DNA from 4 places in the Rhodovulum sp. HP10 genome. Region 4 is predicted to be linked to each of the others. Evidence: riboswitches for the same ligand, from Rfam matches in the RefSeq annotation. Region 4 holds a riboswitch; each other region holds the start of a gene.
The links. Region 4 has a riboswitch for thiamine pyrophosphate ahead of thiM (hydroxyethylthiazole kinase). Riboswitches for the same ligand answer to the same signal wherever they lie in the genome.
Positions count from the first base shown of each region.

Region 1: linked by a shared signal. The riboswitch ahead of thiC (phosphomethylpyrimidine synthase ThiC) and the one ahead of thiM (hydroxyethylthiazole kinase) in region 4 are both predicted to bind thiamine pyrophosphate.
Region 2: linked by a shared signal. The riboswitch ahead of thiB (thiamine ABC transporter substrate binding subunit) and the one ahead of thiM (hydroxyethylthiazole kinase) in region 4 are both predicted to bind thiamine pyrophosphate.
Region 3: linked by a shared signal. The riboswitch ahead of ACK8CO_RS18215 (NUDIX hydrolase) and the one ahead of thiM (hydroxyethylthiazole kinase) in region 4 are both predicted to bind thiamine pyrophosphate.

Region 1 is NZ_CP180201.1:2,797,977-2,805,687, forward strand. Features, by position in the region: gene ACK8CO_RS13225 (NCS1 family transporter) at 1-1,003, opposite strand, end outside; gene ACK8CO_RS13230 (aspartate/glutamate racemase family protein) at 1,032-1,730, opposite strand; gene ACK8CO_RS13235 (GntR family transcriptional regulator) at 1,863-2,549, shown strand; TPP riboswitch at 2,603-2,723, shown strand; gene thiC (phosphomethylpyrimidine synthase ThiC) at 2,842-4,596, shown strand; gene ACK8CO_RS13245 (aldo/keto reductase) at 4,662-5,684, opposite strand; gene ACK8CO_RS13250 (AraC family transcriptional regulator N-terminal domain-containing protein) at 5,867-6,760, shown strand; gene ACK8CO_RS13255 (Lrp/AsnC family transcriptional regulator) at 6,781-7,257, opposite strand; gene ACK8CO_RS13260 (hydantoinase B/oxoprolinase family protein) at 7,418-7,711, shown strand, end outside.
Region 2 is NZ_CP180201.1:2,135,500-2,143,210, forward strand. Features, by position in the region: gene ACK8CO_RS10060 (cytochrome b) at 1-797, shown strand, start outside; gene ACK8CO_RS10065 (cytochrome c1) at 816-1,601, shown strand; gene ACK8CO_RS10070 (ATP-binding cassette domain-containing protein) at 1,730-2,422, opposite strand; gene ACK8CO_RS10075 (thiamine/thiamine pyrophosphate ABC transporter permease ThiP) at 2,409-3,983, opposite strand; gene thiB (thiamine ABC transporter substrate binding subunit) at 3,959-4,957, opposite strand; TPP riboswitch at 4,998-5,099, opposite strand; gene aroC (chorismate synthase) at 5,216-6,316, shown strand; gene ACK8CO_RS10090 (hypothetical protein) at 6,407-6,997, opposite strand; gene ACK8CO_RS10095 (zinc ribbon domain-containing protein YjdM) at 7,194-7,544, opposite strand.
Region 3 is NZ_CP180201.1:3,883,498-3,891,208, reverse strand. Features, by position in the region: gene ACK8CO_RS18245 (HesB/IscA family protein) at 1-62, shown strand, start outside; gene ACK8CO_RS18240 (amidoligase family protein) at 97-1,116, shown strand; gene ACK8CO_RS18235 (gamma-glutamyl-gamma-aminobutyrate hydrolase family protein) at 1,086-1,826, shown strand; gene ACK8CO_RS18230 (c-type cytochrome) at 1,982-2,437, shown strand; gene ACK8CO_RS18225 (cytochrome b/b6 domain-containing protein) at 2,458-3,084, shown strand; gene ACK8CO_RS18220 (NAD(P)/FAD-dependent oxidoreductase) at 3,281-4,453, shown strand; TPP riboswitch at 5,518-5,646, shown strand; gene ACK8CO_RS18215 (NUDIX hydrolase) at 5,680-6,129, shown strand; gene thiD (bifunctional hydroxymethylpyrimidine kinase/phosphomethylpyrimidine kinase) at 6,126-6,947, shown strand; gene ACK8CO_RS18205 (PhzF family phenazine biosynthesis protein) at 6,956-7,711, opposite strand, start outside.
Region 4 is NZ_CP180201.1:449,616-457,326, reverse strand. Features, by position in the region: gene cysG (siroheme synthase CysG) at 1-20, opposite strand, end outside; gene ACK8CO_RS02030 (M1 family metallopeptidase) at 283-2,241, shown strand; gene thiE (thiamine phosphate synthase) at 2,392-3,006, opposite strand; gene thiM (hydroxyethylthiazole kinase) at 3,003-3,827, opposite strand; TPP riboswitch at 3,870-3,966, opposite strand; gene ACK8CO_RS02015 (RsmB/NOP family class I SAM-dependent RNA methyltransferase) at 4,190-5,365, shown strand; gene ACK8CO_RS02010 (ATP-binding protein) at 5,483-7,711, shown strand, end outside.

The sequences.
Region 1 (7,711 bases), 1.8 Mb from region 4:
ATGTCCTGAACTTCAGCTTGAACACATCCATCAGCGCATAGGCAGGCGGCACCACGTTGTTGAGAATGTTGGTGGTGACCTGGGCGAAGGCGATGAAAAGCAGGGTGGTGACCAGCAGAAGCTTGTTGTCGACCGCGCTCGAGAACACCTTGATCGGATCGACCTGTCCGGTCGCCCCCGAGACCATCAGCCCGATCATCCCCATGAAAAGCGTCGCGGGCAGGATCGAATTGGCATAGATCGTGACCTGGCGCATCGGTCCGACGCCATGGCGCAGCTCGCGCGAATAGTCCGAGACGTTCAGCATCATCGTCGAGTAGATCCCGAGAAACAGCATCGTCGCGCCCCAGAACGGCGCGCCCCAGGTGCCCTCGACATTGACCAGATTGGCCATGATCGCGTCGCCGTATTTGCCGATCACGCTGAAGAACATGTAGATCAGCGAGCCGATGATGAAGACCGAGCCTATATTCTCGAGCCATTTGATGCCGTGGAAGCCAAGCACCGACAGCAGGATCTGCAGAAACTGGAAGCCGATGAAGAAGACCCAAAGGTTGGAATAGCCGAACAGGGTCTCCGAGACGAGGTTGAGCGCGCCCGCCCCGATCCAGCTCTGGAAGCCGAACCAGACGATCGCGGGCACCGAGCGCACCAGTGCGGGCAGGCGGGTGCCGGAAAACCCGAAGGCCGACCGCGCCTGTACCATGAAGGGGATGCCGTATTTGTGGCCGGCGCGGCCGTTGATCATCAGGGCGATGCCGATCACCGTGCAGCCGATGGCAATGGCCAGGAAGGTCTGGAGCAGGTTGAGCGTGCCCACCAGCCCCGAGCCGATGGTGAAGGTGCCGATCGACACGCAGCCCCCAAGCCAGGCGAAGAGATAGGACCAGGGGTCCATGATCCGCGTCTCCTGGGGCGCGAGCGATTCCTCGCCCAGCCCCTTTTCCTCGATCACATGCGGGACATGGCCTGGTGCCGCGGCTGCGGTCTCGGGCATTGTCATCGGTGTCTCTCCCCGTGTGTTTTCGTTTCTAATGCGTTTCCGGCTGCGCATAGGCGCCGGATTTGCTGGTCTTCAGCCCGGCCCCGACAAGCGCCTCGGCGAATTTCGTGGCGACGGCAACCCCGTCGATGACCGGGATGCCGGTTTCCGCGCTCAGCCACGCCACCAGATCCGCCATGCCGGCACATCCCAGCACGACCGCCTCGCAGCCATCCTCCTCGATGGCGCGGAGGATCTCGTCGCGGACCCTGAGCCGGGCATCCGATCCCGGTTCCTCGAGGGCCAGCACCGGGATCGCGGCCGAGCGTACCCGGCGGCAGCGATGTTCGAGCCCGTAGCCCCGGACCAGATCCTCGATCACCGGGACCGAGCGCGGAAGGGTCGTGACCACCGAGAAGGAAGTGGCGATCATGCTGGCGGCCTTCACCCCGGCCTCGCAGATCCCGATCACCGGCCCGGTCGCGATCTCGCGGCAGGCGCCGAGCGCGGGATCGTCGAAACAAGCCAGAACGATGGCATCGGCCCCGGCCTCTTCTGCCTCGCGGACCTCGCGCAGCAGATGCGGCGCGCACATCGCCTCGTCATGATGGCCCTGAATGCTGGCCGGGGCGCCGGTTGCGGTCCGCCCTTCGATCTCGACATCGGGCGCGGCGACGGCACGCGCGGCCTCGACGATCTTTTCCGTCATCGAGACGGTGGAGTTCGGGTTGATGACAACGAGTTTCATGATGGCAATCCCTGGCTGTTCGACATGATGCTATCAAAAATTGTTCACAATCCATAGTATCAATATTGCGTAACAAGTCCTGTGGAGAAATTTTGTTGCCGGGTCATGGTGCCGCAGCATAGAGAGGAAACGATGGAGACCCCGAAGGAAACCCGGATCGTCGAGCAGATCCTCGACGCCATTGCCGATCAGCGCCTGCCGGCCGGTACACGCCTGGGCGAACAGGCGTTGAGCGACCATTTTTCCTGCAATCGCACACAGGTACGCCGGGCCCTGGCGGCCCTGACCGCCTATCAGGTGGTCGAGCATCTGCCCAATCGCGGCGCCTCGGTCGCGACGCCGACGGCCGAGGATGCCCGCGACGTCTTTCAGGCCCGGCGCGCGGTCGAGACCGCGATCTGCCGCAATGCCCTGCGCCGGGCGACAACGGAGGATCTGGCCGCCCTGCGCGCCCATCTGGCCGAGGAGGAGAGGGCGAAGGATGACGGCGACCGGTCCGAGGCGATTCGCCTGTCGCGGGGCTTTCACAACCTGCTGGCGCGGATCGGCGGCAATGCCGTGCTCGCGCGCTATGTGCAGGAACTCACCATGCGGTCCTCGCTCATCATCGGGCTTTATGGCACCCAGGCGCGGACGCTCTGTGCCAAGGACGAGCATCTGCGCCTCGTCGAGGCCATCGCCGCGCGTGACGAGGCCGGCGCGCTCTGCCTGATGGATGCGCATCTGCGCCATATCGAGGCGGGGATTTCCTTCAGCGAAAGCCGGGCGCCCGCGGGCACGCTGTCCTCGATGCTGGGCGGAGGGCCCGGGCGGCCCTGACCGGCCCGGCGCTGCGGCGGGTTTGACAGTCCGCGCCGGCTTTGCGATACCTCGTCGCACGTCAGGGGAGTCCCGCCAAGGGGACTGAGAGGCTGACAGGGGGAAACCCCGGTGACGCGACCCTTCGAACCTGACCCAGTTGAGACTGGCGTAGGAAGACCGAGGGGCATGCCACAAGATCCCGCCCCCCGGGCCGCAAGGCCCCCAGACCGTCAAGGTCGTTCGGGCCAACGGCCCCGCTTTCTGCCTCATCATCCGTCTGGGTCTCGTCAGGTCAACTGAGGAGACGAAGATGAACAGACCCGACACCGTTCCGCAGATCACGCTGGGGCCGCTGCCCGCCTCGGAAAAGCTCTACCTGTCCGGCGAGATCCACCCGATCCGGGTGCCGCTGCGCCGGATCGCGACCGGCGAGGGGGCGGTGACGGTCTATGACAGCTCGGGCCCCTATACCGACCCCGGGGCGCGGATCGACATCGCCGCAGGACTTGCGCCGGTGCGGATCCCCTTCGCGCGCGACCGCGGTGAGGCCGAGACCTATCCAGCCCGCGACGTGACCGCCGCCGACAATGGCTTTGCCGAAGGCGCGCGCCTTGTGCCGGCCTTTCCGCGGCGGCCCGCGCCGCTTCGGGCGACGGCTGGGCGGGCGATCACCCAGCTGGCCTATGCAAGGGCCGGGATCGTCACCCCCGAGATGGAATTCGCCGCGATCCGCGAGAACGAGGGCCGCACCGCTGCCCATTCCCGCGACGGCGAGCCCTTCGGCGCCGAGATCCCCGATCTGGTGACGCCCGAATTCGTCCGCGCCGAGATCGCTGCGGGCCGGGCGATCATCCCGGCCAATATCAACCATCCCGAACTTGAACCCATGGTGATCGGCCGCGCCTTCAAGGTGAAGGTCAATGCCAATATCGGCAATTCGGCCATCACCTCCTCGATGGAGGAAGAGGTCGAGAAGATGGTCTGGGCGATCCGCTGGGGCGCCGATACGGTGATGGACCTCTCGACCGGACGCAACATCCACAATATCCGCGACTGGATCCTCCGGAACGCGCCCGTGCCCATCGGCACCGTGCCGCTTTACCAGGCGCTGGAGAAGGTCGGCGGCGTGGCCGAGGATCTCAGCTGGGAGGTCTACCGCGACACGCTGATCGAGCAGGCCGAGCAGGGGGTCGATTACTTCACCATCCATGCCGGGCTGAGACGCGGGATGATCGGGCTGACGGCCCGGCGCGTGACCGGCATCGTCAGCCGGGGCGGCTCGATCATGGCCAAGTGGTGCCTGCATCACGGCCGCGAGTCCTTCCTCTATGAACGTTTCGAGGAGATCTGCGACATCTGCCGCGCCTATGACGTCTCGTTCAGCCTGGGCGACGGGCTCAGGCCCGGCTCCATCGCCGATGCCAATGACGAGGCGCAATTCGCCGAGCTGCGGACCTTGGGCGAGCTGGCGCAGGTCGCCTGGGCCAGGGACTGTCAGGTGATGATCGAGGGGCCGGGCCATGTGCCGATGCACAAGATCAAGGCCAATATGGACGAGCAGCTGAAGCATTGCCACGAGGCGCCGTTCTACACGCTCGGGCCGCTCACGACCGATATCGCGCCGGGCTATGACCATATCACCTCGGCCATAGGGGCGGCGATGATCGGTTGGTTCGGCACCGCGATGCTGTGTTACGTCACGCCCAAGGAGCATCTGGGTCTGCCCGACCGCGACGACGTCAAGACCGGGGTCGTGACCTACAAGCTCGCCGCCCATGCCGCCGATCTGGCCAAGGGGCATCCGGGCGCGCAGGCGCGGGACGATGCGCTCAGCCGGGCGCGCTTTGCCTTCCGCTGGGAGGATCAGTTCAATCTGGGGCTCGACCCGGATACGGCACGCGCCTTCCATGACGAGACCATGCCCAAGGCCGCCCATAAGGAGGCGCAGTTCTGCTCGATGTGCGGGCCGAAATTCTGCTCGATGAAGATCAGCCAGGATATCCGCGACGCGGCCGCGGCCGAGGCCGGGGCCTGTCCGAACGGGCTGACCCCCGCCGCCGAATAGCGCGGGCGGACGGATCGAAAGCGGGGGCCGGGTCATGCCGGCCCCCGCCTGCTGACCCTTGGGGGTTAGCTCTGGCTGCGGTATTCGCCCTGCCGTTCCAGCATCCAGCCGGGATATTCAGCGGGCAGGCGGGTCGCCGCATCGAGGCGGGCCAGCTCGGCGGCGCTCAGCTCGATCCCGGTCGCGCCGATATTGTCGGTCAGCTGGTCCGCGCGCTTGGCGCCGATGATGACCGAGGTCACCACCTCCTGATGCAGAAGCCAGGCCAGCGCGATCTGCGCGACACTGGCGCCCCGCGCCTCGGCCATGCCGCGCATCAGGTCGATGACGTCATGGGCGCGGTCCTTGTCGATGGGCGGGAAGTCGAAGCTGGCGCGCCGCCCGTCGGCGGCCTTGCCGTCGCGGTCGTACTTGCCCGACAGGAACCCGCCTGCAAGCGGGCTCCAGACCATCAGCCCGATGCCGGTCTCCTTCAGCATCGGCACGATCTCGCGTTCCAGATCGCGCCCGGCCAGGGTGTAATAGGCCTGCAGCGACAGGATCGGGGCGAGCCGCCGTGCCTCGGCGATGCCGACCGCGCGCATGATCTGCCAGGCGGCCCAGTTCGACAGGCCCAGATAGCGCACATGGCCCTGCCGGACGAGCGTATCGAGCGCCTCCAGCGTCTCGACGATGGGCGTCGCCGGATCGAAGCCATGGATCTGGTAGAGGTCGATATGATCGAGCCCGAGCCGGGTGAGGCTGGCCTTGCACTGCTCCATGATGTGATGGCGCGAGGCGCCGCGCGCGTTCACGCCCGCGCCCATCGGACCCAGGACCTTGGTCGCGATCACCACATCCTCGCGCGGCACGGCGAGGTTCTTCAGCGATTGACCCAGGAGCCGCTCGCTTTCGCCCTTCGCATAGACATTGGCGGTGTCGATGAAGTTGATCCCGGCCTCGAGCGCGCTGCCCAGGAGCCCGTCCACCTCGGCCTGACCCAGCTGCCCGATCTGGCCCCACATGCCCTCGGAGCCGCCGAAGGTCATGGTCCCGAGGCAGAGTTCCGACACGAACAGGCCGCTCTGGCCAAGACGACGATAGCGCATGATGCTTTCCTTTCCTGACTGGGGGCCGGAGCGCCGCGGGGGGCGTCCGCTCTGGCCTCTGTCCGGAAATGGGCCGGGGCCCGCCCCGTCGCCACGCCGATCCTCTCGCAGTCTTGCACGATTCTCTCATCCCGCGGCCGATTGGCTTTGGGCGCCGCCGCCGGACGGGCTAGGATCGGGGCATGACCGACCGATTGTCCGGCCTCAGGGCCAAGCTCGTTTCATTGTGGCAGGCGCATGGGCGCGAAACCCCGGTTCCGGGGTTGAGGCTGTCCCATGCCGACAGGCCCTCGGGCCTTTTCCACGGGGTGTACAGACCCTCGCTTTGCGCCGTCTTGCAGGGCGCCAAGATCAGCCGTCTGGGCGAGAGGGCGTTCCGCTACGATGCCGGGAAATGCCTGATCGCCGCGCTCGACGTGCCGATCCGGGCCGAGATCGTCGGCGCGGCGCCCGAGACCCCCTATCTGGCGCTGGCGCTCGAGATCGACCCGGTCGTGGTGGCCGAGCTGATGCTGGGCCAGCGGCCGGCGGATGACCCGCCGATAGGGGCTGCCATCGAGGTGCATGATCTGGGCGAGGCCCTGATCGACCCGCTCGACCGGCTTCTGTCGGTTGCGGCCCGGCCGCAGGACATTCCGGTTCTCGCGCCGATGATCCGGCGCGAGATCGTCTGGCAGTTGCTGAACGGGCCGCAGGGCGCGCGGCTGCGCCAGATCGGGATGGCCGACAGCCGTCTGGCCCGGATCGGCCGCGCCATCGGCTGGATCCGCGAACATTATGCCGAGACGCTGCGGGTCGGGCATCTGGCGGCGCTGGCCGGGATGAGCCCGGCCACCTTCCACCGCCATTTTAAGGAGGCGACGGCGATGACGCCGGTGCAGTTCCAGAAGAGCCTGCGGCTGCAGGAAGCGCGGCGGCTGTTGCTGACCCGGTCCGGCGATGTGGCGGGTATCGGCTTCCGGCTCGGCTATGACAGCCCGTCCCAGTTCAGCCGCGAATACCGCCGCCTGTTCGGTGCGCCGCCGGGGCGCGACGGGGCCGAGCTGCGCCGGGGCCTGGCCGAAGCCGGTCCCTGACAGCCGCCCGTAGCGCCGCTTCAGACCGGCAGCACCGTCGTCGCCTTGATTTCCTCCATCGACAGCAGGGCCGTGACATTGAAGATGCGCACATCCGAGATCAGTGCCTGATAGAAGACGTCATAGGCCGCGGCATCCGCCACCCTGACCTTGAGGATATAGTCGATCTCGCCGGCCAGCCGGTGCGCCTCCAGCACTTCGGGGCGCTTCATCAGCGCGTCGAGAAACCGCCGCTGCCAGTCCGCCTCGTGTTCCGAGGTCCGGATCAGCACGAAGAAGCAGGTGCCCCGGTCAAGCGCCTTCGGGTCGACGATCACCGTCTGCTGGCGGATCACCCCGGCCTCGCGCATCTTGCGGATGCGGTTCCATACCGGGGTCTTCGACGAGCCGACCTTGCGCGCAATCTCGTCGAGGGACTGGCCGGAATCGGCCTGAAGCTCGCCCAGGATACGCCGGTCGAGCGCGTCGAGCTTGAGTTGGGAGTGGTCATTTGGCATCGGGGTCTCCGGGGTTCCAATTGCCTAGGATCGGAACAACGTTCCGGAAACGCAAGGTGAAAACCGCTTTTCGTAGGAAAGCCGTTTCGCTTTCGCGGTGGGCTTGACCTCGGGCAGGGGCCGCGGACAAGGTGCCGCGACCGAGATCGCGGGGGATGGCATGGCGGCGGGCAAGTGGGATTTCTGGATCGACCGGGGCGGCACCTTCACCGATCTGGTGGCGCGCAGGCCCGACGGGCGGCTCTTGACCCACAAGCTGTTGTCAGAAAACCCCGAACGTTATGACGACGCGGCGGTGCAGGGGATCCGCGAGATGCTGGACCTCGGCTCGGACGAGCCGCTGCCGCGTGGCGTCATCGGATCGGTCCGGATGGGCACCACGGTGGCCACCAATGCGCTTCTGGAACGCAAGGGCGAACGGGTGCTTCTGCTGATCACCGAGGGCTTCGGCGAT
Region 2 (7,711 bases), 1.7 Mb from region 4:
TGGGCGGGCCGGCCGTGGGCAATGCCACGCTGAACCGGTTCTTCTCGCTGCACTACCTGATCCCCTTCGTGATCCTCGGGCTGTCGATCGTCCACGTCTGGGCGTTCCACACCACCGGCAACTCGAACCCCACGGGTGTTGAGGTCCGCCGCGGCTCGAAGGAAGAGGCCGACAAGGACACGCTGCCCTTCTGGCCCTATTTCGTGATGAAGGACCTGTTCGCGCTGGGCGTCGTCCTGCTGGTCTTCTTCGCCATCGTCGGCTTCATGCCGAACTACCTGGGTCACCCCGACAACTACATCGAGGCGAACCCGCTGCAGACGCCGACGCATATCGTGCCGGAATGGTACTTCCTGCCCTTCTATGCGATCCTGCGGGCCTTCACCGCCGATGTCTGGGTGGTGATGATCGCCGACTGGCTGACCTTCGGTGTCGTCAATGCCAAGTTCTTCGGCGTCCTGGCGATGTTCGGCTCGATCCTGGTCATGGCGCTGGTGCCCTGGCTTGACACCTCGAATGTGCGTTCGGGCCGCTTCCGTCCGCAGTTCCGCATCGCCTTCTGGCTGTTCGTGGCCGACTTCGTGGTGCTGACCTGGGCGGGTGGCATGCCGGCCGAGGCGGTCTATGCCAATATCTCTCTGCTGGGGGCTGCCTACTGGTTCGCCTATTTCCTGGTGATCCTGCCGGTTCTGGGCGTCATCGAGAAGCCGGAGGCACTGCCGGAAACCATCGAGGAAGACTTCAACGCCCATTATGGCGACGGCGCCGCGGCCGGCAAAGCCACCCCGGCCGAGTGAGAGAAGGGATCGGATAAGATGTTCAAGAAACTGACGATCACTGCCCTGACCGCCCTGACGCTGGGGGCGGGTGGCGCCTGGGCAGCCGAAGGCGGCCACGTGAAGGACTACAAGTTCTCGTTCGAGGGGCCGCTTGGCAAATACGACCAGGCCCAGCTGCAACGCGGCCTGCAGATCTACACCCAGATCTGCTCGGTCTGCCACGGGCTGAAATTCGTGCCCCTGCGCTCGCTCTCCGAGCCGGGCGGGCCGTCTCTCAGCGACGAGGCGATGCGGGCCTATGCCGAGACCTTCGAGGTTTTCGATCCCGAGCTTGACGATTACCGTCCGGCCAAGCCCACGGATCACTTCCCCGAGGGCACCTATCCGGGTGCGCCCGATCTCAGCCTGATGGCGAAGGGCCGGGCCGGCTTCCACGGGCCTCTCGGCACCGGGATCTCGCAGTTCTTCAAGGGCATGGGCGGACCGGAATACATCACCTCCTACCTGCTCGCCTTCACGGACGAGACCAAGGAAGAGGCCGGCACGCTCTACTACCAGAACCCGGTCTTCTCGACCGGCTGGAGCGCGATGCCGCCGCAGCTGTTCGGCGACGATGTCGAGTATGCGGACGGCACCGAGGCGACCATGGAACAGGAAGCCAAGGACATCGCGGCCTTCCTGATGTGGACCGCCGAGCCCAAGCTGATGGCGCGGAAGGAAGCGGGCGTGATCTCTGTCCTGTTCCTGGGCGTGCTGACGGTTCTGCTCTACCTCACCAACAAGCGTCTCTGGGCCCCCTACAAGCCCAAGAAACGCGTCTGATCGCCGGATCTCCGGTTGACGGAAACGCGCCCTTCGGGGCGCGTTTTTCGTTTGCGCCCCGGCCCGGCGGAGCCGCCCGCATCCGGCCGGGGCGGGGGTATTTTCGCCAAGAAGAAGATGAGAGCCGCTCAGCCCAGATAGGCGCGGAGCGCGGGCGGCGGATCGGCCAGAAGCGTTCCTGTCGGCCGGGGCGGATGGGCCCGGCCCTCGGCCACCAGGACGGTCTCGTCGGCGATGGCGCGGGCATCGGCCGGGTCATGCGTCACGAACAGCAGGGTGGCCCCGGTCTCGCGGGCAAGCTCGGCCACCAGATCGAGCATCCCGGCCTTGAGCGCGGGGCCGAGCGCAGCGAAGGGTTCGTCGAGCAGCATCAGGGGCCGGCCGCGCAGCAGCATCCGCGCCAGCGCCACCCGTCCGCGTTGCCCGCCCGAGAGCGCGGCCGGTTTCCGGGCGCCGAGCCCGCCGAGCCCGACCCGGTCGAGCGCGGCCTCGACCGCGCGGTTCTGGGCCGGGCCAAGGCGCAGGTCGGGCCGGAGGCCGAGCCCGACATTCTGGGCCGCGGTCAGGTGCGGAAAGAGGTTGTTGTCCTGAAACAGCACCGAAAGCGGTCTGTCGCCGGGGCCGAGCGGGCCGAGATCGCTGCCTTGCCAGAGCACCCTGCCGCGGTCGGGCGCGAGAAAGCCCGCGATGGTGTCGAGCAGTGTCGACTTGCCTGCGCCCGAGGGCCCGAGCAGGGCCACGATCCGGCCCGGCGCTATGGTCAGCTCTGCCGCGAGGGCGAAGCTGCCCTGCCGGATCGAGAGGTCTTCAAGGCTCAGCACGGGCGCGTCCTCCGCGGTCGAAGATCCAGAACAGCCCGAGGCTGAGCGCCAGCAGCAAAAGGGCGGCGGCGGCGGCGCTCTCCATCCGGTAGGCCGTCATCAGCCCGTAAAGCTGCAAGGGCAGGGTGGCATGGCCCGGGTCTGAAAACAGCGCGATCACCCCCAGATCGCCCATCGACAGCGCCGCCGCCAGTCCGAGCGTGAAGCCGATGGGCCGACGGAGGCGCGGCAGCAGCATCAGCCGGAGCCGCGCGCGCCCGGTCATGCCGAGGCTGTCGGCGAGGCGGCCATGGCCGCGTTCGGCCTCGGCCACGGCCGGCACCAGCGCACGCAGCGCGAAGGGCAGGCTCATCGCGGCGTTGACGGTCGCGGTGACCGGCAGTGCCAGAAACCTCGGATCGGCCAGCGGGAAGAGCAGGATGAACAGCCCGGTTCCCATCACCAGAGGCGAGGCGGCAATGGTGAGCGTTCCCGCCGCCTGGATCGTCCGGCCGGTGAGACCGCCGAGCCGGTCGATGGCGATGGCCATCGGCAGCGCCAGCGCCAGTGTCAGCGCGGCCGAGCCGAGCGCCACGGCCAGCGAGCGCAGTGCCGCGGCATAGACCGAGGCGGGCAGGCCGGGCAGGCCCGGCAGGCCGCGGAGCGCCACCATGGCAAGCGGCAGGATCAGGAACAGCGCGGCCAGCGCGAGGCAGGCCATGTCCTGCAGCCGCAGCCAGCGCCCGTCCGGCCCGATCTGCGGCACGGGTCTGTCGAGCCCCGGGCCGAAGGCGCCCGGCACCGCGATGGCGAAGGCAACAAGTGCGGCCGCGACCGAGATCCCGACCTGGATCAGCGCCAGCCAGGCGGCACGGCCCAGGTCGAATTCGAAGCGGAAGGCCTGATAGATCGCCAGCTCGACCGTGGTTGCGCGGGGGCCGCCGCCCAGCGTCAGGGCGACGGCGAAGCTGGTCAGGCAGATCAGGAAGACGACGAGGAATGTGCCGGGCAGGACTTCGCGCAGCATCGGACGCTCGAGATGACGAAAGCGGTCGGCGGGGCCGAAGCCGAGGGCGGCCGCCAGCCGGAACCGTTCGGCCGGGATCGAGAGCCAGCCCTGCAGGACCAGCCGCGTGGCAAGCGGCAGGTTGAAGAAGACATGGGCCAGCACGACGCCCCCGGGTCCGTAGATGTCGACGGGGCCCAGTCCGAGCGGCGCGAGCGCGGTCGACAGAAGGCCGCTGCGGCCGAAGACGGCCAGAAGTCCCATCACCGCGACGATGACCGGCAGGATGAAGGGCGCGCCCAGAAGGGTGATCAGCACGCCCCGGCCCGGAAAGCGGCGCCGGGCCAGCGCCCGGGCCACCGGTACCGCCAGCAGACTGCTGAGCGCGGCCGAGGCGAGCGCCTGGAGAAGCGTGAAGCGCACCGCCGCCAGATCGGCGGCCCCAAGCCCGGCCCCGCCCGGCTCGGCGCGCCAGGCCACGGCCAGGATGGTGCCGAGCGCGAGCGTCAGCGCCAGTGCGGCGGTGCCGATCCCGATCCCGGTTGCAGTGCCTAGCGGCTGAGCGCGTCGCGCCATTCGGCGAGGGCCTCGTTCCGGATCCGCGCGGCCTCGTCCGGGGGGAAGAGCAGCGCGGTCTCGGGCTGGATCAGGGTCTCGAAGCCCGCCGGCAGCCCGGCTTCGGGCGTGGCTGCGGGATACATCCAGTTGGTGGTGGGGATCGCTGCCTGGAACGGCTCGCTCAACATGAAGTCGAGGAATTGCCGCGCCAGCTCGGGTTGGTCGGACGAGGCCAGGATGCCGGCCACCTCGATCTGCAGGTAATGGCCCTCGTCGAAGCGCGCGGCGGCCTTGGTATCGTCATCTTCGGCGATCAGGTGATAGGCGGGCGAGGTGGTGTAGGACAGCGCCATGTCGGCCTCGCCGTCGATGAACAGGCCGTAGGATTCTGTCCAGCCCTTGGTGACGGTCAGGATATGCGGCGCAAGTCCTTCCCAGATCCCGGGCGCGCGGTCGCCATAGGCGGCCTTGATCCAGAACAGAAGCCCCAGCCCCGGGGTCGAACTGCGCGGGTCCTGGATCACGATCTTCAGATCCCCTGGCGCGGCGATCAGCGCCTCGAAGCTCGTCGGCGGCTCGGCCAGCCGGGTCCTGTCATAGACGAAGGCGAAATAGCTCCAGTCATAGGGCAGGAACAGCGGGTCGTCCCAGGCGACCGGCAGGTCGAGCCGGTCGGGGTCCTGGCCATGGGGCGCGAACAGCCCGGTTTCGGCGGCGGCTGCGGTGAGGTTGGTGTCGAGGCCCAGCACCAGATCGGCCCGGCTGCGCGTGCCTTCGAGCCGGAGCCGGGCCAGGAGCGCCGCGCCATCGCCTGCGGCCACGAAATTCAGCTCGCAGCCGCATGTCTCCTCGAAAGCGGCCTCGACGATCGGGCCGGGGCCCCATTCGGCCACGAAGCTTTCATAGGTGTATATCGTCAGCACGGGCCGGTCTTCCGCGGATGCGGGCAGGGCGCCTGCGGCGAGCGCCGCTGCAATGAATGGGATACGCATGGTCCTCCTCCAAAGATGGGGGCGGACGGGCAAGGGTGGAAATCTGTCCAGGGGCCTTCCCTCCGCCGGTTCTAACCGGGTCAGGTTCAACGGGTTTGCGGGTTGCGCATCTCAGCCCCTGTGGGCACCCCGAGGTGAGCGCAACGCTAGCGCCCCGGTCCCGGCTTCGCAAGCCAAACCCCCAGCCAAACACCAAGCCAAACCCCTTGAGAGGCGGACCTCCGGCGGGTATGCCCATGGGCCAAAGGAGATCGCCCCATGAGCCTGAACACCTTCGGCCATCTGTTCCGCGTCACCACCTGGGGCGAAAGCCACGGACCCGCGCTTGGCGCGACGGTCGACGGCTGTCCGCCCGGCATCGCGGTCGATGTGGCGATGCTGCAGCACTGGCTCGACCGGCGGCGGCCCGGCCAGAGCCGCTTTACCACCCAGCGCCAGGAGCCCGATGCCGTCGAGATCCTGTCGGGCGTGTTCGAGGGACAAAGCACCGGCACGCCGATCCAGCTCATGATCCGCAATACCGACCAGCGCTCGAAGGATTACGGCGAGATTGCCCGGAGCTTCCGGCCCGGCCATGCCGACATCACCTACTGGCAGAAATACGGTATCCGCGACTATCGCGGCGGCGGCCGCTCCTCGGCGCGCGAGACCGCGGCCCGGGTCGCGGCGGGCGGCGTGGCGCGGGCCGCGCTGGCGGCGCTGGTGCCGAACCTGAAGATCACCGGCTACATGGTGCAGATCGGTCCCCATGCCATCGACCGCGCCCGCTTCGACACCGACGAGATCGAGCGCAATCCGTTCTGGGCGCCCGACAGGCTGGCGGCCTCGGAATGGGAAGGCTATATCGACGCGCTGCGCAAGGCCGGCAATTCGGTCGGCGCGGTGGTCGAGGTCGTGGCCTCGGGCGTGCCCGCGGGGCTCGGCGCACCGATCTATGGCAAGCTCGACACCGATCTGGCGGCCGCGATGATGAGCATCAATGCGGTGAAGGGCGTCGAGATCGGCGATGGCATGGCGGTGGCTGCGCTGAGCGGGGTCGAGAATGCCGACGAGATCACCATGGGCCCTGACGGGCCGGTCTATGCCTCGAACCATGCCGGCGGCGTTCTCGGGGGCATCTCGACCGGGCAGGACGTGGTGGTCCGCTTCGCGGTCAAGCCGACCTCGTCGATCCTGACACCCCGGCGGAGCGTCACTGTCGCGGGCGAGTCGACCGAGGTCGTGACCAAGGGGCGCCACGACCCCTGTGTCGGCATTCGGGCGGTGCCGGTGGGCGAGGCGATGATGGCCTGCGTCCTGCTCGATCATCTGCTGCTGCATCGCGGCCAGATCGGCGAAAGCCGGGGCCGGATCGGCTGACCTGATCGCGGCCTCGGGTGGCGGTTTCCTTTGCAACGGGCGCCCTCCGGGGCCGCCCGTTTTCTGTTCTCTCGCGTCGCAGGGCCCGGCCTAGCCGCGGCCGCGCCAGAAGAACTCGCGTCCGAAGGAATACAGCACGCCCGAGCTGAACAGCACGCAGAGCAAGCCGACGATCTCGAGCACGCCGCCGATCCAGGACAGCAGCGGCCATTCGGGCAGGAGGCGGCCGACGGCCACCATCACGAGGCCCGCCAGCCCGAGCAGGGCGAAATCGCGCGCCATCGCGGCAGGGCTTTTCCAGCCCAGCGTCTCCAGCATCGAGAGTTTCGAGGCGCCTTCCGTCTGTTCATCGGCGGGGTCGGGCTCGCGCAGCGCCGGAAGCTGGATCGGCTTGTCCGAAATCTCGGCCCCGGTCGAGGCCGCGGCCGCCATGCCGGGCTGCGGGCCGGGGGCGGGCTGTTCGGCAGGGCGGCCGCGGCGTGGCAGGGCGGGTAGCCAGCGCTTAATCTTCTCGGGATAGCGCATATAAAGGATGCAGGCCGCCGCGACGGCCACCAGAACCAGCGCCAGGATGCTGAACCAGGGGCCGATCAGGACCCCGAGCAGCGCAAGAAGATAAAGCACCAGCAACAGGAGCGCGATACGGCCTCCCTGGCCGAGAAGCTTCCGTAGAGACGGCATGGGGCACCTCACTGGCTGATTGCTGCAGTTTCTGACCGCATATGGGAGGATTCAATGGCAAATGTCAGTGGCAGTTTGCCGCGCAGGCAGGATGGCGGGGCCCTGCGACTGGCGCGGTCCGGTCCTTCGCCCGCCTGTCCGGGACGGTTGCGGCTGGACGTCCGTCCCGCAAGGCGCCGCGCTGACGGAGGCGACGCTAGTCCTGCACCTTCTTCACGAATTGCGATTTGAGGCCCATCTTGCCGAAGCCCGGGATGGTGCAGTCGATATCGTGATCGCCCGCGACCAGACGGATGCCACGCACCTTGGTGCCGACCTTGAGCGGCGCCGAGGCGCCCTTGACCTTGAGGCTCTTGATCACGGTCACGGTATCGCCATCCTGCAGCAGGTTGCCGACGCTGTCGCGGATGCCGGACCCGGCCTCCTCGGAGGGTTCATTTGTATCCGGCGCCCATTCATGGCCGCATTCCGGACAGCTCAGCAGCGCATCGAGCTGATAGGTGAAGCTCGAGGCGCATTCGGGGCAGGGGGGCAGGGTATCTGTCATGTCTCGGCTATAGCCACAGGCCCGTCCGAAAGCCAGATCCAGATCCGCGCAGCGGGGCAGGATATGGCCTGCAATGCCGCGACGGGAAAGCGCAGCGCCTCGCGGCCCGCCTACATATGCCCGCCCTCAAAGACCCGTCAGAGGCCCGTTTGCAAAGCCCCGTTCCC
Region 3 (7,711 bases), 670 kb from region 4:
TCGTTATAGACAATCCGAACGCCACCAGCTCCTGCGGCTGCGGCACCTCGTTCTCGATCTGACCTCCGGCCGCGCCGGAGGCCCCGAAAGGCGGATATGGACGGCATCACCCAGCTCGTGCCGCGCGACCGGTTCCTGCCGCTCTGCCCACGTGAAACCCGCGCGGGCGAGAGGCGCCGCGCGGGGATAGAGATCGAATTCGGCGAGCTGACGGAGGCAGAGGCCGCCGATGTCGTGGCCCGGACGCTGGGCGGTACGCCCCGCGAGATCGCCGCCCATGATTTCGAGGTCGAGACGCCCGGTCTCGGCCGGGTCTCGATCTGCCTCGACACCTCCTTCCGCGACAAGGCCGGCAGCGCCCTGACCGATCTGGGACTGCAGCTCGGCCGCGCCGTGGTGCCGGTCGAGGTGGTAACCCCGCCGCTGCGTCCCGATCAACTGCCCGAGGCCGAGCGCCTGCGCGGGGCGCTGCGCGCCGCCGGGGCCCGGGGCAGCCGCGAAGGCGTCTTTCTGGGCTTCGGGCTGCATCTCAACCCCGAGATCCCGGGGCAGGACGCGGCCGATCTGCTGCCCGTGATCCGCGCCTTCGCGCTGATCGAGGACTGGCTCCGGAAGGCCGATCCCATCGATCCGTCGCGGCGGGTCCTGCCCTTCGTCGATCCCTATCCGCGCAGCTTCGTCGACCGGCTGGCCGCCGCCGGGGGAGACTGGACACTGGAGGCCTTGCTCGACGCCTATCTGGGCGAGACCCCGACCCGCAATCGCGGGCTCGACATGCTGCCCTGCCTTGCGCATCTGGCGCAGGACCGGGTGGCGCAGGCGCTCGGGCCGGGCGCGGCCGCGATCGGCGCCAGGCCCACCTTCCATTACCGCCTGCCCGACTGCCGCATCGACGAACCGGGCTGGCGGCTGGCCTATGAATGGAACCGCTGGGTCATGGTCGAGCGGCTAGCCGCCGATACCGCCGCGCTGGAAGAGCTGGCCGCGGACTGGCTCGAGTACCGCGCCGCGCTGACCACCACCCGGTCGGACTGGTTCGCGCATCTCGACCGGGTTCTGTGCAAACTGGAACTCTGGGACGGCTCATGTGGCAAAGACGGCAAGACCGGCCCCTGATCGCGGTGACGACCTCGGCCCGCTCGGGCTGGCGGGTCTTTCCGCTGGTGGCGTTCAGCCTCTGGCTTGCGGGCGGGCGCGGCGTGCGCTGGGGCACCGGGCGCAGCGCCGATATCGACGGGGTCGACGGGCTGATCATCGGCGGCGGCGACGACATCTCGCCCGATCTCTACGGCATGCAGCTGGTGACCTCGGCCCGGCTCGATCCCGCGCGCGACGCGCTGGAGCGCCGCCTCGTCGAGGCCGCCATCGCCCGCGGCAAGCCGGTGCTGGGCATCTGCCGCGGTGCGCAGATGCTGAACGTGGCGCTTGGCGGCACGCTCGATCAGGACGCCTATGGCACCTATACCGCCTCGAAACGGGTCTGGACCATCCTGCCGCGCAAGGCGGTGACGGTCTGCCCCGGCACCCGGCTGGCCGAGATCGCCGGTCCGGATCCGATGCGGGTCAATGCGCTGCATTCCCAGGCGGTGGCCCGGCTCGGTTCCGATCTCGAGGTTGCCGCCCGCGACCGGGGCGGTATGGTGCAGGCGGTCGAGCGTCGCCGCGATCCCTTTGCGCTGGGGGTGCAATGGCATCCCGAGCATCTGTTCTATGCCCGGCGCCAGCGCGCGATCTTCGCCGCGCTGGTCGCCGCCGCAGCCGCCGGGCGGCGCGCGCATGGACAGCTGCGCGCCATCGACGCCATGCTGGAAAAGACGACTCTTTAAGATATGTTCAGAAGAACGCAGCGCAACCCCCGATCGGGGCACAGGTCCTCTGTGAAAAATGCCATGGACTTGGCGACGGAAAACCGCGACCCCCACGTTACGGAAACACGCGCGAACCTGAGCCAAAACCTGCAAACCCAGGACGGAGACCTGTAATGCGTAAAGTTCTTCTGACCGCCGCTCTCGCCGCGCTGCCGCTGGCGGCTTCGGCTGCCGACGTGAAGGATGACGTCGTCGAGGCCCGCCAAGGCTACTATTCCCTGCTCGGCGCCAACATGGGCACCCTCGTGTCGATGGTCAAAGGCGAAACCGAGTATGACGGGGCCAAGGCGCAAACCGCGGCCGACAACCTTCTGACCCTCACCAAATACAATATCGGCCATCTGTACATGCCCGGAACCTCGTCCGAGGACATGCCCGGCAAGACCGCTGCCCTGCCCAAGATCTGGAGCGACATGGGCGGCGTGCAGGAAAAAGGCATGGCCTTCGTGAAGGCGGTCGAAAACCTGCAGGAGGTCGCCGGGCTCGACAAGGGCGAGCTGGCCAAGGGCATCCAGCAGGTCGGCGGCTCGTGCAAGGGCTGCCACGACAACTACCGCGCCAAGCACTGAGCAAAAGCGAGGATGGAGCGATGAAGGATACGCGCATCGAGGAGGCCGGCGGCGCCCGTCCGGGTGCCGAGACGCTGCAGACCGTTCCGATCTGGGACCCGTTCCTGCGCCTGTTCAAATGGGCGCTGACGATTTCGGTCGTGGCGGCCTGGGGGCTGGGCATGTTCGGGCCCGATGTCATGACCCTGCATTTCTGGTTCGGTTACACGGTGCTCGGCCTTCTGGCCTTCCGGCTGCTCTGGGGCCTCTGGGGCCCCGAGCATGCCCGGTTCGCAAGCTTCGCCTATGGCCCGGTCGCAATCGTGAAATACGTCTTCGGGATGTTCAGCAGGAAGCCGTCCTACTGGCCCGGGCATAACCCGCTGGGCGGGCTTTTCGTCTTCGTGCTGCTGGCGGTGCTGCTGCTTCAGGCAGGATCGGGCCTGTTCGTCGACCCCGACGATTACATCAATGTCGGGCCGCTGGCGAAATATGTGGGCTCCGAGACCACCCGCGCGGCGCTCAGTTTCCATGTCCAGCTTGGCTGGGTGGTGCTGGGGCTGGTCGGGCTGCATGTCGCGGCCATCCTCTTCTACAGCAAGTGGAAGGGCGAGAACCTCGTCAAGCCGATGATCACCGGCCGGAAAACCGTCCGCAAGAAACCCTGAACGCGCGCGGGCGCGACCTGGCCTGCTCAGGCCGCGCCCCGTTTCCCGCCAGAGCCGCCGAAAGGCGCGGGCTCTGGCAGACGGCCCCTCCCCGGTGAGGAAAAGGGCCTTTCCGCCAAGCTCCGAGCTCTCCCGAAACCTTCGGCAGATGCGATGGCCCCTTTTGCCGGGATGTCCGTCGGCGTAGAGGGCGTGCATGGATTATGATGCGATCGTGCTGGGCGCCGGAGCGGCCGGGCTGATGGCCGCGGCAACGGCCGGACAGGCCGGAGCGCGGGTGCTTGTACTCGACCATGCCGACAAGGCCGGGAAAAAGATCCTGATTTCCGGCGGCGGCCGCTGCAACTTCACAAATACCGGCGCCGAGGCGGCGTGCTTTCTGTCCGGGAACCCGCATTTCCCGAAATCCGCCCTCGCCCGCTATACCCAGTGGGATTTCCTCGCTTTGGTCGAACGCCATGGCATCGCCTGGCATGAAAAGACGCTGGGACAGCTGTTCTGCGACGGCTCCTCCCGGCAGATCCTGGCCATGTTGCTCGACGAATGCGCCCGGGGCGGTGTCGATATCCGGCTCGGGACGAAGATCGGCGAGATCGGCCATGGCGACGGACGCTACCGGGCGGCTGGCGCCAGCGCCGCGAACCTCGTCATCGCGACCGGCGGCCCCTCGATCCCGAAGATGGGCGCGACCGGCCTTGCCTACCAGATCGCCGAGCGCTTCGGGCTTGCCGTCGTGCCGCCGCGCCCCGCGCTGGTTCCGCTGACGCTGGGCCCGCACGACGCGGCCTTCCGGGCCATTGCCGGCCTGTCCTGCCCGGTGATCGCGCGGGTCGGGTCGGCCAGCTTCCGAGAAGCCGCGCTGTTCACCCATCGCGGGCTGTCGGGTCCCGCGATCCTGCAGGTCTCGTCCTACTGGACCCCCGGCGCAGCGGTCGAACTGACGCTGATCGAGAACGCCCTCGACATGCTGCGCGAGGCGCGGCGGCAGATGCCGCGTGCCCGGCTGCGCGCCGCCCTGAGCGAGCAGCTTCCGAACCGTCTGGCCGAGCTTCTGGCCACTCAGATCGGCCTGGAGAAACAGCTTGCGAACTGTTCGGACGCCGATCTGGAGCGCGCGGCAGCCCCGCTTACCCGGCTGACATTCCACCCCACCGGCACCGAGGGCTATGCCAAGGCAGAGGTCACGGCGGGCGGGATCTCGACCGAAGCGCTGTCCTCGCGCACGATGGAAGCGAAGGCCGTGCCCGGCCTGCATGTGATCGGCGAGGCGGTCGATGTCACCGGCTGGCTTGGCGGCTACAATTTCCAATGGGCCTGGTCCTCGGGCCGGGCGGCGGGCATGGCGATTGCCGAGCGGCGCCGGAACTGACCGCGTCCCTTGCCGGGGCACCGCCACTCCCGCCCCCGGCGGTCATGACAGGCAGGCCGACCCGCAAAACCGCCCCTGGCCTTTCCTCTCATGCCTTTCACACACCTCTGGCCTTCAAAGGCGCCGGGGCAGAGCGCGGCGCGGCGCGGCGCCCGCGCATCACCGGCAGAACCGGGCGGTCGTCGCGACGCGAAAAGCGCGCCGCAGCCGTGTGGGACGAGGCCCGGAAGGTCAACGAGATTGGGCGGCACGTCCGGCACCAAGACGCATGGGGCCAGGGCGAAGACACGGTATCTTTGTCGAACAGCCCCGTCAGCAGGGCCCTGCCGCGCGCGTCCAACCCCGGCCGGACCGACATCAGACATCCCGGCCCCACCCCGCCCCAGCCAAGGAGGCACCGCCGGATGCGCCCCTTCCGCCCGGACGCGCGCGGGGGCGAGGCTCAACGCCCTCGAGATCGGCCCCCATCCATCCCGGCGGTGGCACCGGGGAATGACCGCGACGAGCACATGGAGGCTCCTTCCAGAAAAGGCAGGGCGATCACCGGCAACAGCGCGTCGAGACCGCGCTGCAGGGTCGTCGGCACGCCGCGCGCTCGGCTGGAAAAGAACGCTCAGCAGCCTGATCGACGATACCGAGCCGACGCCCGCCTGCGGCCTCACGGTCGACAGGACCGATGAGATTTCCGTCTTGAGCGGAACCAGAGGCTCGACTTACGCCGCCATGGACCGCCTGATCGCATGGCGGCGAAACGAATTGCACGGAGGCTCGCCGGCCAGTCACAGGACAGTCGCAGGACAGCCCCATCGGTCGGCAGTCCCGGCAAAAACGGCTCCATCCCGCCCGGACACACCGACCGGCATCATGTTAACTCAAGACATTAATATGCGACTACATATATCTGATATTTAATATTTATAATTCACTGAATGTGATCCGTACCTGACCACGCGGGCCCGTTGCGCAGCCCTCTGTCGGCGAAGGCCCCGCCGAGAGAAAAGGCCCGGGAACGGCGCGCGCATCGCAACAGACGCGTTGAACTCGCCGCTTATCCTGATAGTCTCGCCGACACCTAGGGGAGCCCCGGCATGGGGCTGAGAGTCTGCAGGCACGGCCATGGCCCGGCGCAGCGCAGTGACCCTTCGAACCTGATCCGGATCATGCCGGCGAAGGGACAGGACAGAAACGCTCTCTTGCCCTTGCCGGCCGCAGCATATGAGGCGGCCTTGCCCTTCCACAGCATCCCCGAACGCCCCATCCCCGCGGCCATCGCGGTGGTGATCCGCGCCAGGCAGGTCCTTCTGGTCCGCCGGGCCAATCCGCCCGATGCCGGCCGCTGGGGCTTTCCCGGCGGAAAAATCGACCGCGGCGAGACCGTGACGGAGGCGGCCCTGCGGGAGCTGGCCGAAGAGACCGGCATTCGTGCCGAACCGCTGCGCGTCCTCACCGCGCTGGATGCCTTCGATCGCGACGCCTCGGGCGCCCTGCGCAGCCATTTCATCCTGATCGCCCTGTTGTGCCGCTGGACGGCCGGCGAGCCTGTCGCGGGCGACGATGCGCTCGAGGCGCGCTGGGTCGACCTGGACACATTTGCCGATACCGAGCTTGCGCTGAGCCTCGATGTCGCCGAGGTCGCGGCGCAGGCCGCCATGTTGATGCAGGAGATGCAATCATGATCGCCAATATCCTCACAATCGCCGGCACCGATCCGTCCGGAGGCGCCGGCATCCAGGCAGATATCAAGACTTTCTCGGCACTTGGCGCCTATTCCTGCTCTGCCATCACTGCCGTCGTCGCGCAGAACACCCAGGGCGTGAGATCCTTCGTCGCGCTCGATCCGGGCTTCGTGGCCGAGCAGATCGACGCCGTGCTCGACGATGTACGCATCGACGCGGTCAAGATCGGCATGATCGCGAATGCCGCGATCGCCGAAGCCGTGGCGGACCGGCTGAGCCATCACGCGGTCGGGAATATCGTGCTCGACCCGGTCATGGTGGCCAAGAGCGGTCACGCGCTGCTTGCGCCCGAGGCGGTCGCGGCGGTGCGCGAGCGGCTCCTGCCGCTGGCCAGGATCGTGACCCCGAACCTGCCCGAGGCGGCGGTGCTGCTCGGACGCGAAGACGACTGGACGGCAGAGGCCATGCAGGCCGCCCTGCCCGACCTGCTGGCCATGGGGCCGGAATGGGTGCTGCTCAAGGGCGGCCATCTCGCAGACAGCACCGAAAGCACCGACCTGCTGGCGGGCCCCGAGGGCATCACCCGCTTCGCCGCCCCGCGCCTGGTCACGACGAATGACCATGGCACCGGCTGCACGCTGTCCTCGGCGATTGCCGCGCTCTTGCCCGGCCGCGACATGGTCGAGGCCGTGGGCACGGCCAAGACATATCTTCACGACGCGCTGGCGGCGAGCGAGGCCCTCGATGTCGGCCATGGCCACGGGCCGGTGCATCACTTCCATGCGCTCTGGTCCGATCACCGGCCGCCTGCCATCTGAGGCGGCCTTCAGGCGTTCCGCCGGGCGGGGAAGGCGCGGACGGGGCGCGGACGACCGGCTCCGGCGGTTCGGCTGTAGAGGCACGGACCGGTCCGGGCCCGGCCCGACCAACCTCTACAGGCCGGGCGGGGGTGATCGTGCGCGTCAGGAGCCTGTGATCCGACCCTCGCCGGGCGAACGGAACGTGTTTGCGCCTTGCCACAAGGAAACGCCCCCGGCAGAAAGACGCCCGCCCTGCCCGCCCCGGTCACGCGCCGAAGCGCTCGGCCCCGGGAAGGGAGATCTCGGCCTTCATGAAGGTGACGGCAGGCCCCGCCTGCCATCACGCGGCTCCCGGCCAGTTCGCAACCCAGCCATCCGCCACGCGCCGAGGCCTGACAGGCCGTCAGTCTGGTTCGGCCCAGCCAGTCCGCCCAATAGGGCATTAGGGTGGCATGAATGGAGCCGGTAACCGGATCTTCGGGAATACCGGCCCCCGGAACGAAACAGCGCGACACGAAATCGGCGCGGCCTCCCGACCTTTCGCGCGCGGTGATCACCAGACCGACCGGCCCGAGCCCGGCAATCGCCGCCAGATCGGGAACGAAGTCGCGAACCCGGTCCGCCCCCTCGAGCTCCACGAAGATGTTCTCGAAAGTCCGGAAGACCGCAATCGCCCCGTCGGCGAGCTGTGGCGCGATCTCTGCGGGCAATGCCTCCAGCGGCTCCGGATCGAGACGGGGCAGATCGAGGCGATAGCCGGACGGGTCCGCGCTTACATGCAG
Region 4 (7,711 bases):
AAGATGGGGAAGAACTGCATCGGGCACTCCCTGAAGATTTCGCTGCAGTAGAACAAAATTCTCCGCGGAAGGCGATAACCTCGAATGAAAAGGGTCATATCTCCGGTCTGGATGTAATGGCTGGGCGTATGTTCCGGAAATGCCCGCAAGTGCGGAAACCTGCCCGGTTTCTGCGGGTCGGGGCGAATGGCGGTCCGGCTGCGGCGGGCGCGCAATCCGCTGGCCCTGCGACCGAACCGGCCCTAACGTCTTTTCCGCATGTCCCTGTCCGGAGGTTGTCCGATGCGTCTTCGCCCTCTTGTCCTAGCCGCTCTGCCGGTCCTCGCCGCGCTGAGCGGGCCGTCCGGGACCCCCGCACTGGCCGGGCCGAATGGCGAGATGCTGGGCGCGGAGACCGTGCGGCTGAGCCTCGATCCGGCCAGCGGTGCGATGACGCTCGAGGCGCTGCTGCCCGCGCCGCAGGGCGATGTGGCATTGCCGCGGCAGGACTGGCTGAACATCGAGACGCTTCGGATCGGCGGCGAGCCGAGCCCGCTGCCCGCCTCGGGGGTGATCCGGGCGGCGCGGCATATGGGGCGTCCGGTGACGGTCCGGCTGAGCGGCACCTTGCCGGAGCTGTCGCCCGGGATCGAGGCCGCGGCGCGCGGGGAGACGGCCAGTTATCTCATGGGCTCGGGCTGGCTGCCGGTCGATGCGGCGCCCCGCGTGCGGTTCGAGCTGAGCCTCGATGTGCCCACGGGCTGGCGCCCGGCCGCGACCGGCACGCTTTCCGCCGAGACGGCGCATCCCGATGGCCGCCGGGCCGATTTCGTCTTCACTGGGCGGGCCGGCGATCTCGGGGTCTTCGCGGGGCGCTATGCGGTGAACGAGGCGATGCATCGCGGGCTGCGGCTGCGCACCTATTTCGAGCCGCGCGATGCGGCCTTCTCGCCAGCCTATATCGCGGCTTCCGCAGCCTATATCGACCGCTATTCGGCCGCGATCGGTCCCTATCCCTATGACGGCTTCTCGGTGGTTTCGGCGCCGATCCCGGTGGGGCTCGGGCTGCCGGGGATGACCTATGTCAGCCAGGCGATCCTTGGCCATGGCTACATGCGGGGCCGCTCGCTTGCGCATGAGGTGCTGCATTCCTGGTGGGGCAATGCGGTGGCGGTCGATTACCGGCGCGGCAACTGGAGCGAGGGGCTGACCACCTACATGGCCGATTACGCGCTGGCCGAGGAGGCAGGGGCTGCAGAGGCGCGCGAGATGCGGCTGGGCTGGCTGCGCGATCTCACGATGCTGCCCGCCGCCGAAGACCGGCCGCTGACCGAGTTCCGCGCCGCCGCGCATGGCGCGCGTCAGGCGGTCGGCTATGGCAAGGCGGCCTTCCTGTTTCACATGCTCCGGGCCGAGCTCGGAGAGGAGGACTGGCAGGCGGGGCTGCGCCGATTCTATGCCGAACGGCGCGACCGGGTGGCGGCCTGGCACGATCTGCGCGCCGGTTTCGAGGCGGCGAGCGGGCGCGAGCTGCGCTGGTTCTTCGATCAGTGGCTGACCCGGAGCGGTCTGCCCGCGCTGCGGATCGAGGCGGTCGAACCGGAAGAGCGCGCACTGCATTTGGTGCTGGGCCAGTCCGCGCCCGCCTATCAGCTGCGCGTGCCGGTGATGGTCGAGACCGAGGCCGGGACCGAGCGCCATCTGGTGGCGCTCGAGGACGGCCGGGTCGAGGTCACGCTGGCGCTGGGGGCACGGCCGCGTTCGGTCGCGGTCGATCCCGATTTCGAGCTGGCGCGGGCGCTGGCGCCGGGCGAGGTGCCGCCGATGCTGGGCGATCTCTTCGCCGGTTCCGAACCCGCGCTGCTGGCGCTGGGCGAGGGGGCTGCGGAGGTGGCGACGGCGCTTGGGGCGCGGCTTCTGCAGGGCGCACCGCCGCTGGTCGATGAGGCGGCGGCCGGGGCCGCGCCGGTGCTGGTCGTGATCGGCTCGGGTGCCGATGTGGCGGCCTGGCGGCGCGCGCATCTTTCCGCGCCCGCCCCCTGGAGCATGGATGCCGGTCGCGCCCGGGCCTGGGTCGAGCGCGATGCCCAAGGGCGGCTGATCGGTTTTCTCTCGGCCGACCGCACCGAAGATCTGCTGCCCGAGCTGGGAGCGCTGCGCTATCAGGCGGGCCGAAGCTATGCTGCCTTCGTCGATGGCGCCGTGGTGGCGGCGGGCGACTGGCCGGCCGGGGGCTCTGCGCTGCGCCGTCGTTTCGACTGAGCCAGCGGCGCCACGGCGCCTTGCGGCAAAGGCGTGGCCGGGGCGACGCTCAGACCATCGGCAGGCCGACCCCGCTTTGCCTCGGACCGGTTGCGCCCCCCGGATGCCGGGGGAAGGGCGCTGCCATCCCCGGAATGGCCCCGCTAGCGCTCATGCCGCTCTCCAGGCACCGGCCAGCGCACGGGCGGCATCCTCGGGATCGGGGGCGGCCGAGATCGCCGAGACGACGGCCATGCCGGCCGTGCCGGCCGCCTTGAGCGCGCGCGCATCGGTGGCGCCGACGCCGCCGATGGCAACGCAGGGCAGGGGGCTCGCCGCCGCGATCCGCGCCAGTCCGCCGAAGCCAAGCGGGGCCGCGTGATCGGGTTTGGTGGCGGTCGCCCGCACCGGCCCGACGCCGAGATAATCGACGACGCCCGCAGGTATCGCGCCGAGATGCGCCATGGTCTCGACCGACAGGCCCAGAAGCCGCCCCGGCCCCAGCGCCCGGCGCAGCGCCAGCGGGTTGCCATCGGACTGGCCGACATGGAGCCCGTCCGCGCCCGAGGCCAGCACCACATCGAGCCGGTCATTCACGATCAACGGAACGCCGCGCCGCGCCAGTTCGGGTTTCAGCGCGCGCGCCAGCGCGATCAGCGCCGCGTCCCCCGCCTGCTTGTCGCGCAGCTGTACCATGGTCGCGCCGCCCCGGACCGCGGCCAGAACCAGGTCGGCCGAGGCGCCGTCGGGGGTCACGAAATAGACCGGAAGCCTGTCGCGGGTCATGCCGCGCTCACCCGGGCGCCGCGCTCGAGCGTCTCGGGAGTCATCGCATGAAGCGCGTCGATCAGCGCCACTGCGAAGCTGCCCGGCCCGGACGCGCCCCTGGCCGCCTGTTCGCCCGCCAGCCCGAAACAGGCCAGCGCCGCGACGGTGGCCCCGGCCCGGTCGCCGCCGCCCGCGAGGAAGGCCGCGACCAGGGCCGTCAGCGAACAGCCGAGCGCGGTGACCTTGGGCATCAGCGGATGGCCGTTGGCGATGCGCCAGGCGCGGGTGCCATCGGTGACGTAATCGACCGGCCCGGTGACCGCGACCACCGCCCAGCTTCGTTCGGCGAGCGCGCGCGCCGCGGCTTCGGCCGCCTCGACGCTGTCGGCGCTGTCGGCACCCCGGCCGCGTGCCTCGACCCCGGCCAGCGCCAGGATCTCGGAGGCATTGCCCCGGATCACCGTCGGCTCGAAGGCCATGAGATCGCCGCAGAGCGCCTGCCGGTAGGCGGTGGCGCCGACCGCGACGGGGTCGAGCACCCAGGGCAGCCCCGCCGCCCGCGCCGCACTTGCCGCGGCCCGCATCCCCGTCGCCCAGCCGGGCGAGGGCGTGCCGATATTGATCGAGAGCGCCTGCGCCAGCGGGGTGAACTCGCCGGTCTCCTCGGCCGCATGCAGCATCGCCGGCGAGGCGCCTGCCGCCAGCAGCACGTTCGCGGCGACGTTCATGGCGACGAAATTGGTGATGCACTGCACCAGGGGCACGCGTGCCTGCATCGCGGCCAGATGTTCTGCCGGCGTTCGAATCGGGTGGCCTGAGTGGTCTGCGGGGGCGGGCATCGCGGTCCTCCTTGGGTGGCGGACGGGCGCATCGGTCCCGTCGGGACGCGGCACGCGACTTCCTCCGCCAGCATGATCTGGTTCAGGTTCTAAGGGTGCTTCTCAGCCCGGATCGCTCCGGACGCCCCTGTCACGGCCGCCAGAAAACCACGTCCTTGCGCGGATGGAAAGTCCTCTGGCGGCGGCGGTGGCTTGCCAGCGCCGAAGGCGGCTGCCAGAAGGCGGACAGGCGGCAGGCCCGGAAAGGGTGCAGCCAGACAAGAACGGGGCGAAAACGGCGCGAAGGAGCCAGGGATGACAAGGCGCGAGGCGGAGGCCGCGGGCGGCAGGCGCATGCCAGTCCGGGGTCGGCGGGGGCTGCGATGACGCCCGCGGCGCGGATCGCGGCGGCGGCCGAGCTGCTCGATGCCTGGCGCGGCGGCGCGCCGGCCGAGAAGCTCCTGACCACCTGGGCGCGGCAGAACCGCTTTGCCGGATCGAAGGACCGCGCCGCGATTCGCGATCATGTCTTCGATGCGATCCGCTGCCTGCGGTCCTTCGCGGCGCTGGGCAGCGCCGCGACCGGACGCGGGCTGATGCTGGGGATGCTGCGCGCCGCGGGCACCGATCCCGGGACCGTCTTCACCGGTGCGGGCCATGCCCCGGCGCCGCTCGGCACCGAGGAACTTGCGCCCGGGCCTGCGCTTGCCGATCTGCCCGAGCCGGTCGCCTGCGATTGCCCCGAGGCACTGGAAGGGCTGCTGCGAGAGAGCCTCGGCCCCGATTTCCGGGCGGTGATGGAGCGGCTCCGGCAGCGCGCCCCGGTCTTTCTGCGGGTCAATGCGCGCCGGAGCGATGCCGCGGCGGCCATGGCGCGGCTGGCCGGGGAGGGGATCGAGACCCGGCCCCATCCGCTTTCGCCCACCGTGCTGGAAGTGGTGGCGGGCGCACGCCGGGTGCATCTGTCGCGGGCTTTCGCAGACGGGCTGGTCGAATTGCAGGATGCCGCCTCGCAGGCGGTGGCCGACATGATGCCGCTCGGCGAAGGCGCAAGGGTGCTCGATTATTGCGCGGGCGGCGGCGGCAAGACGCTGGCCATGGCTGCGCGCGGGGGCGCCCGGCATTTCGCCCATGATGCGGCGCCGCAGCGGATGCGCGATCTGCCCGCCCGGGCCGAGCGGGCCGGGGTTGCGGTGCACTGTCTCGACGCGGCCGCGCTGAAAGGGGCGGCGCCCTTCGATCTGGTGCTTTGCGATGTGCCCTGTTCGGGCAGCGGCGCCTGGCGCCGGAGCCCGGAGGCCAAATGGCGGACCACGCCTGCCGATCTGGACCGGCTGACCGCGCTTCAGGCCGGGATTCTTGATCGCGCGGCCGGGTTGGTGGCCCCGGGGGGCTATCTGGGCTATGCGACCTGTTCGCTGCTTGCCGCCGAGAATGCTTCCCAGATCGGCCGCTTTCTTGCCGCCTTTCAGGGCTGGAGGCTTGTCTCCGAACGCCGGCTGACGCCGCTTGACGGCGGCGACGGGTTCTATGCCGCAGTCATGCAGCGCCCGGGCTGAGCGGCGGCGAAGATCTGCCATCCTCCGCGGTTGGGCGGCTCTGTTAACCACGGGTTAATACCTGTGGAGAAAGAGTGGGCGAAATCGTCCTGCCGGGAGGTTCTCTTGTCGCGTCTCATGCCTGTTCTGCTATCTGTCCGTCGCTCGGCCGCGGCCTATGCCGATCGGGCCTGGGCGGCGCTGGCCCTTGGCATCCTGCTATCGGGCGCGGCTTGGACCTCGCCCTGGCCCTTGTTTTTCGCGCCGCTGCTGACGACGGGCCTCACCCTGTGCTGCCTGGCCGCGCTGTTGCGGATCCTGGGGCGCCCGGTCTCGGATATTCCCTCCGACAGGCTGAGGCGGCTTTGCGCCAGCGCGCCCGGCGCCACGCTGGTCACCGATGCCGAGGGGCGGGTTCTGATCGCCAGTCCCGAGGCACAGCGCCGGGTCGCGGCGGTGCGCGGCCAACCGGTGTCCGATGCGCTGCAGGCCCTGTTTGCCGATCCCCGGCGTGCGGTCGGCGATCTGATCGCGGCCGCCGCCAGGGGGCTGCCCGCCTCGGCCCGGCGCTCGCTGGCCTCGGGGCCGTTGCAGGTCGGGGTCGAGCGGGCGGGCTCGGGCCTGTTCCTGTGGCGCTTCGATGCCAGTGCGACCGATGGGGTCGAGATCGCGCTGCCGATGGTGCGGCTCGATCCGGCGGGGCGGCTTTCGGCGATCAATGCCGCCGCCCGCGCGCTGGTGGGCCAGAGCCACGAGGCGGTCGCGGCGCTTCTGGCAGGGGCCTCGGAAGAGACCGACGAGGTGGTGGTCGAGACCCCGGAAGGCCCGAGCCGGCGCCGCCTGCTGCAACTGCGCATGGCCGATGGCGGGCGTGAATTCTATATCCTGCCGCGCCGCTCGGAGGCCCGAGTCGCCGAGGCGCCCGAGGGCTTTCTCGATGCCTTGCCGGTGGCGCTTCTGCAGCTCGATGCCGATGGCACGGTGCGGCTGTCCAATGCCCGGGCGGTGCGGCTCTTGGGGGGCACGCCGGACGAGGCTCTGAACCTCTGCGACCGGCTCGAGGGGCTTGGCCGTCCGGTCAGCGACTGGCTGGCCGATGCCGCGCAGGGCCGGGCTCCGAACACGGCCGAGGTGCTGCGGGTCGCACGCGACGATCGCGAGCTCTTCGTGCAGGTGGCGCTGGCGCGGATGGCAGAGGGCGCGCTGGTCGCGGTGCTGCATGACGTGACCGAGATGAAGACGCTTGAGGCGCAGTTCACGCAAAGCCAGAAGATGCAGGCGATCGGCCAGCTTGCGGGTGGGGTGGCGCATGACTTCAACAACCTGCTGACCGCGATTTCGGGCCATTGCGACCTGCTGATGCTGCGCCATGATGCGGGCGATCCCGATTACGGCGATCTGGTGCAGATCCACCAGAACGCCAATCGCGCGGCGAGCCTGGTGGGCCAGCTTCTGGCCTTCTCGCGCAAGCAGACGCTGAGCCCCGAGGTGCTGGATCTGCGCGACACGATGGGCGAGCTGGCTCATCTGCTCGACCGGCTGGTGGGCGAGAAGGTGCGCCTGAGGATGCGCCATGCCGAGGCGCTGCCGCCGATCCGCGCCGACAAGCGCCAGCTGGAACAGGTTGTGATGAACCTCGTCGTCAATGCCCGCGACGCGATGCCCGAGGGCGGCGAGATCCGGCTGGAGACCGAGGCGGTGAAGCTTGCCACCGAATTGCAGCGCGACCGTGCCGTGGTTCCGCCCGGCCCCTATGCGATGATCCGCGTGCGCGACGAGGGTCAGGGCATCCCGCCCGACCGTCTGGCCAAGATCTTCGAGCCCTTCTACACCACCAAGCGCCTCGGCGAAGGGACCGGGCTCGGCCTCTCGACCGTCTACGGCATCGTCAAGCAGACCGGCGGTTTCGTCTTCGTCGACAGCACGGTCGGGCACGGCAGCTGCTTTTCGGTCTACTTGCCCGCCCATAGCGGCAAGGTCGGCCCGGCGGCGCCCCTGACGGAAGGCGGTGGGGCGGTCGAGGACATGCCGGGCTCTGCGGTGGTGCTGCTGGTCGAGGACGAGGCGCCGGTCCGCTCCTTCGCGGCCCGCGCGATGCGGATGCGCGGCCATACCGTGCTCGAGGCCGAAAGCGGCGAACAGGCGCTCGAGACGCTGGCCGATCCCGATCTCAAGGTCGATGTCTTCGTGACCGATGTGGTGATGCCGGGGCTCGACGGTCCGGGCTGGGTCAGCAAGGCGCTGAAGGCCCGTCCCGGGACGAGGGTGATTTTCGTCTCGGGCTATGCCGAGGACAGTTTTGGCGAAATCAAGGCGCGGATTCCCAATTCGGTCTATTTGCCCAAGCCGTTCTCTCTGGCCGATCTG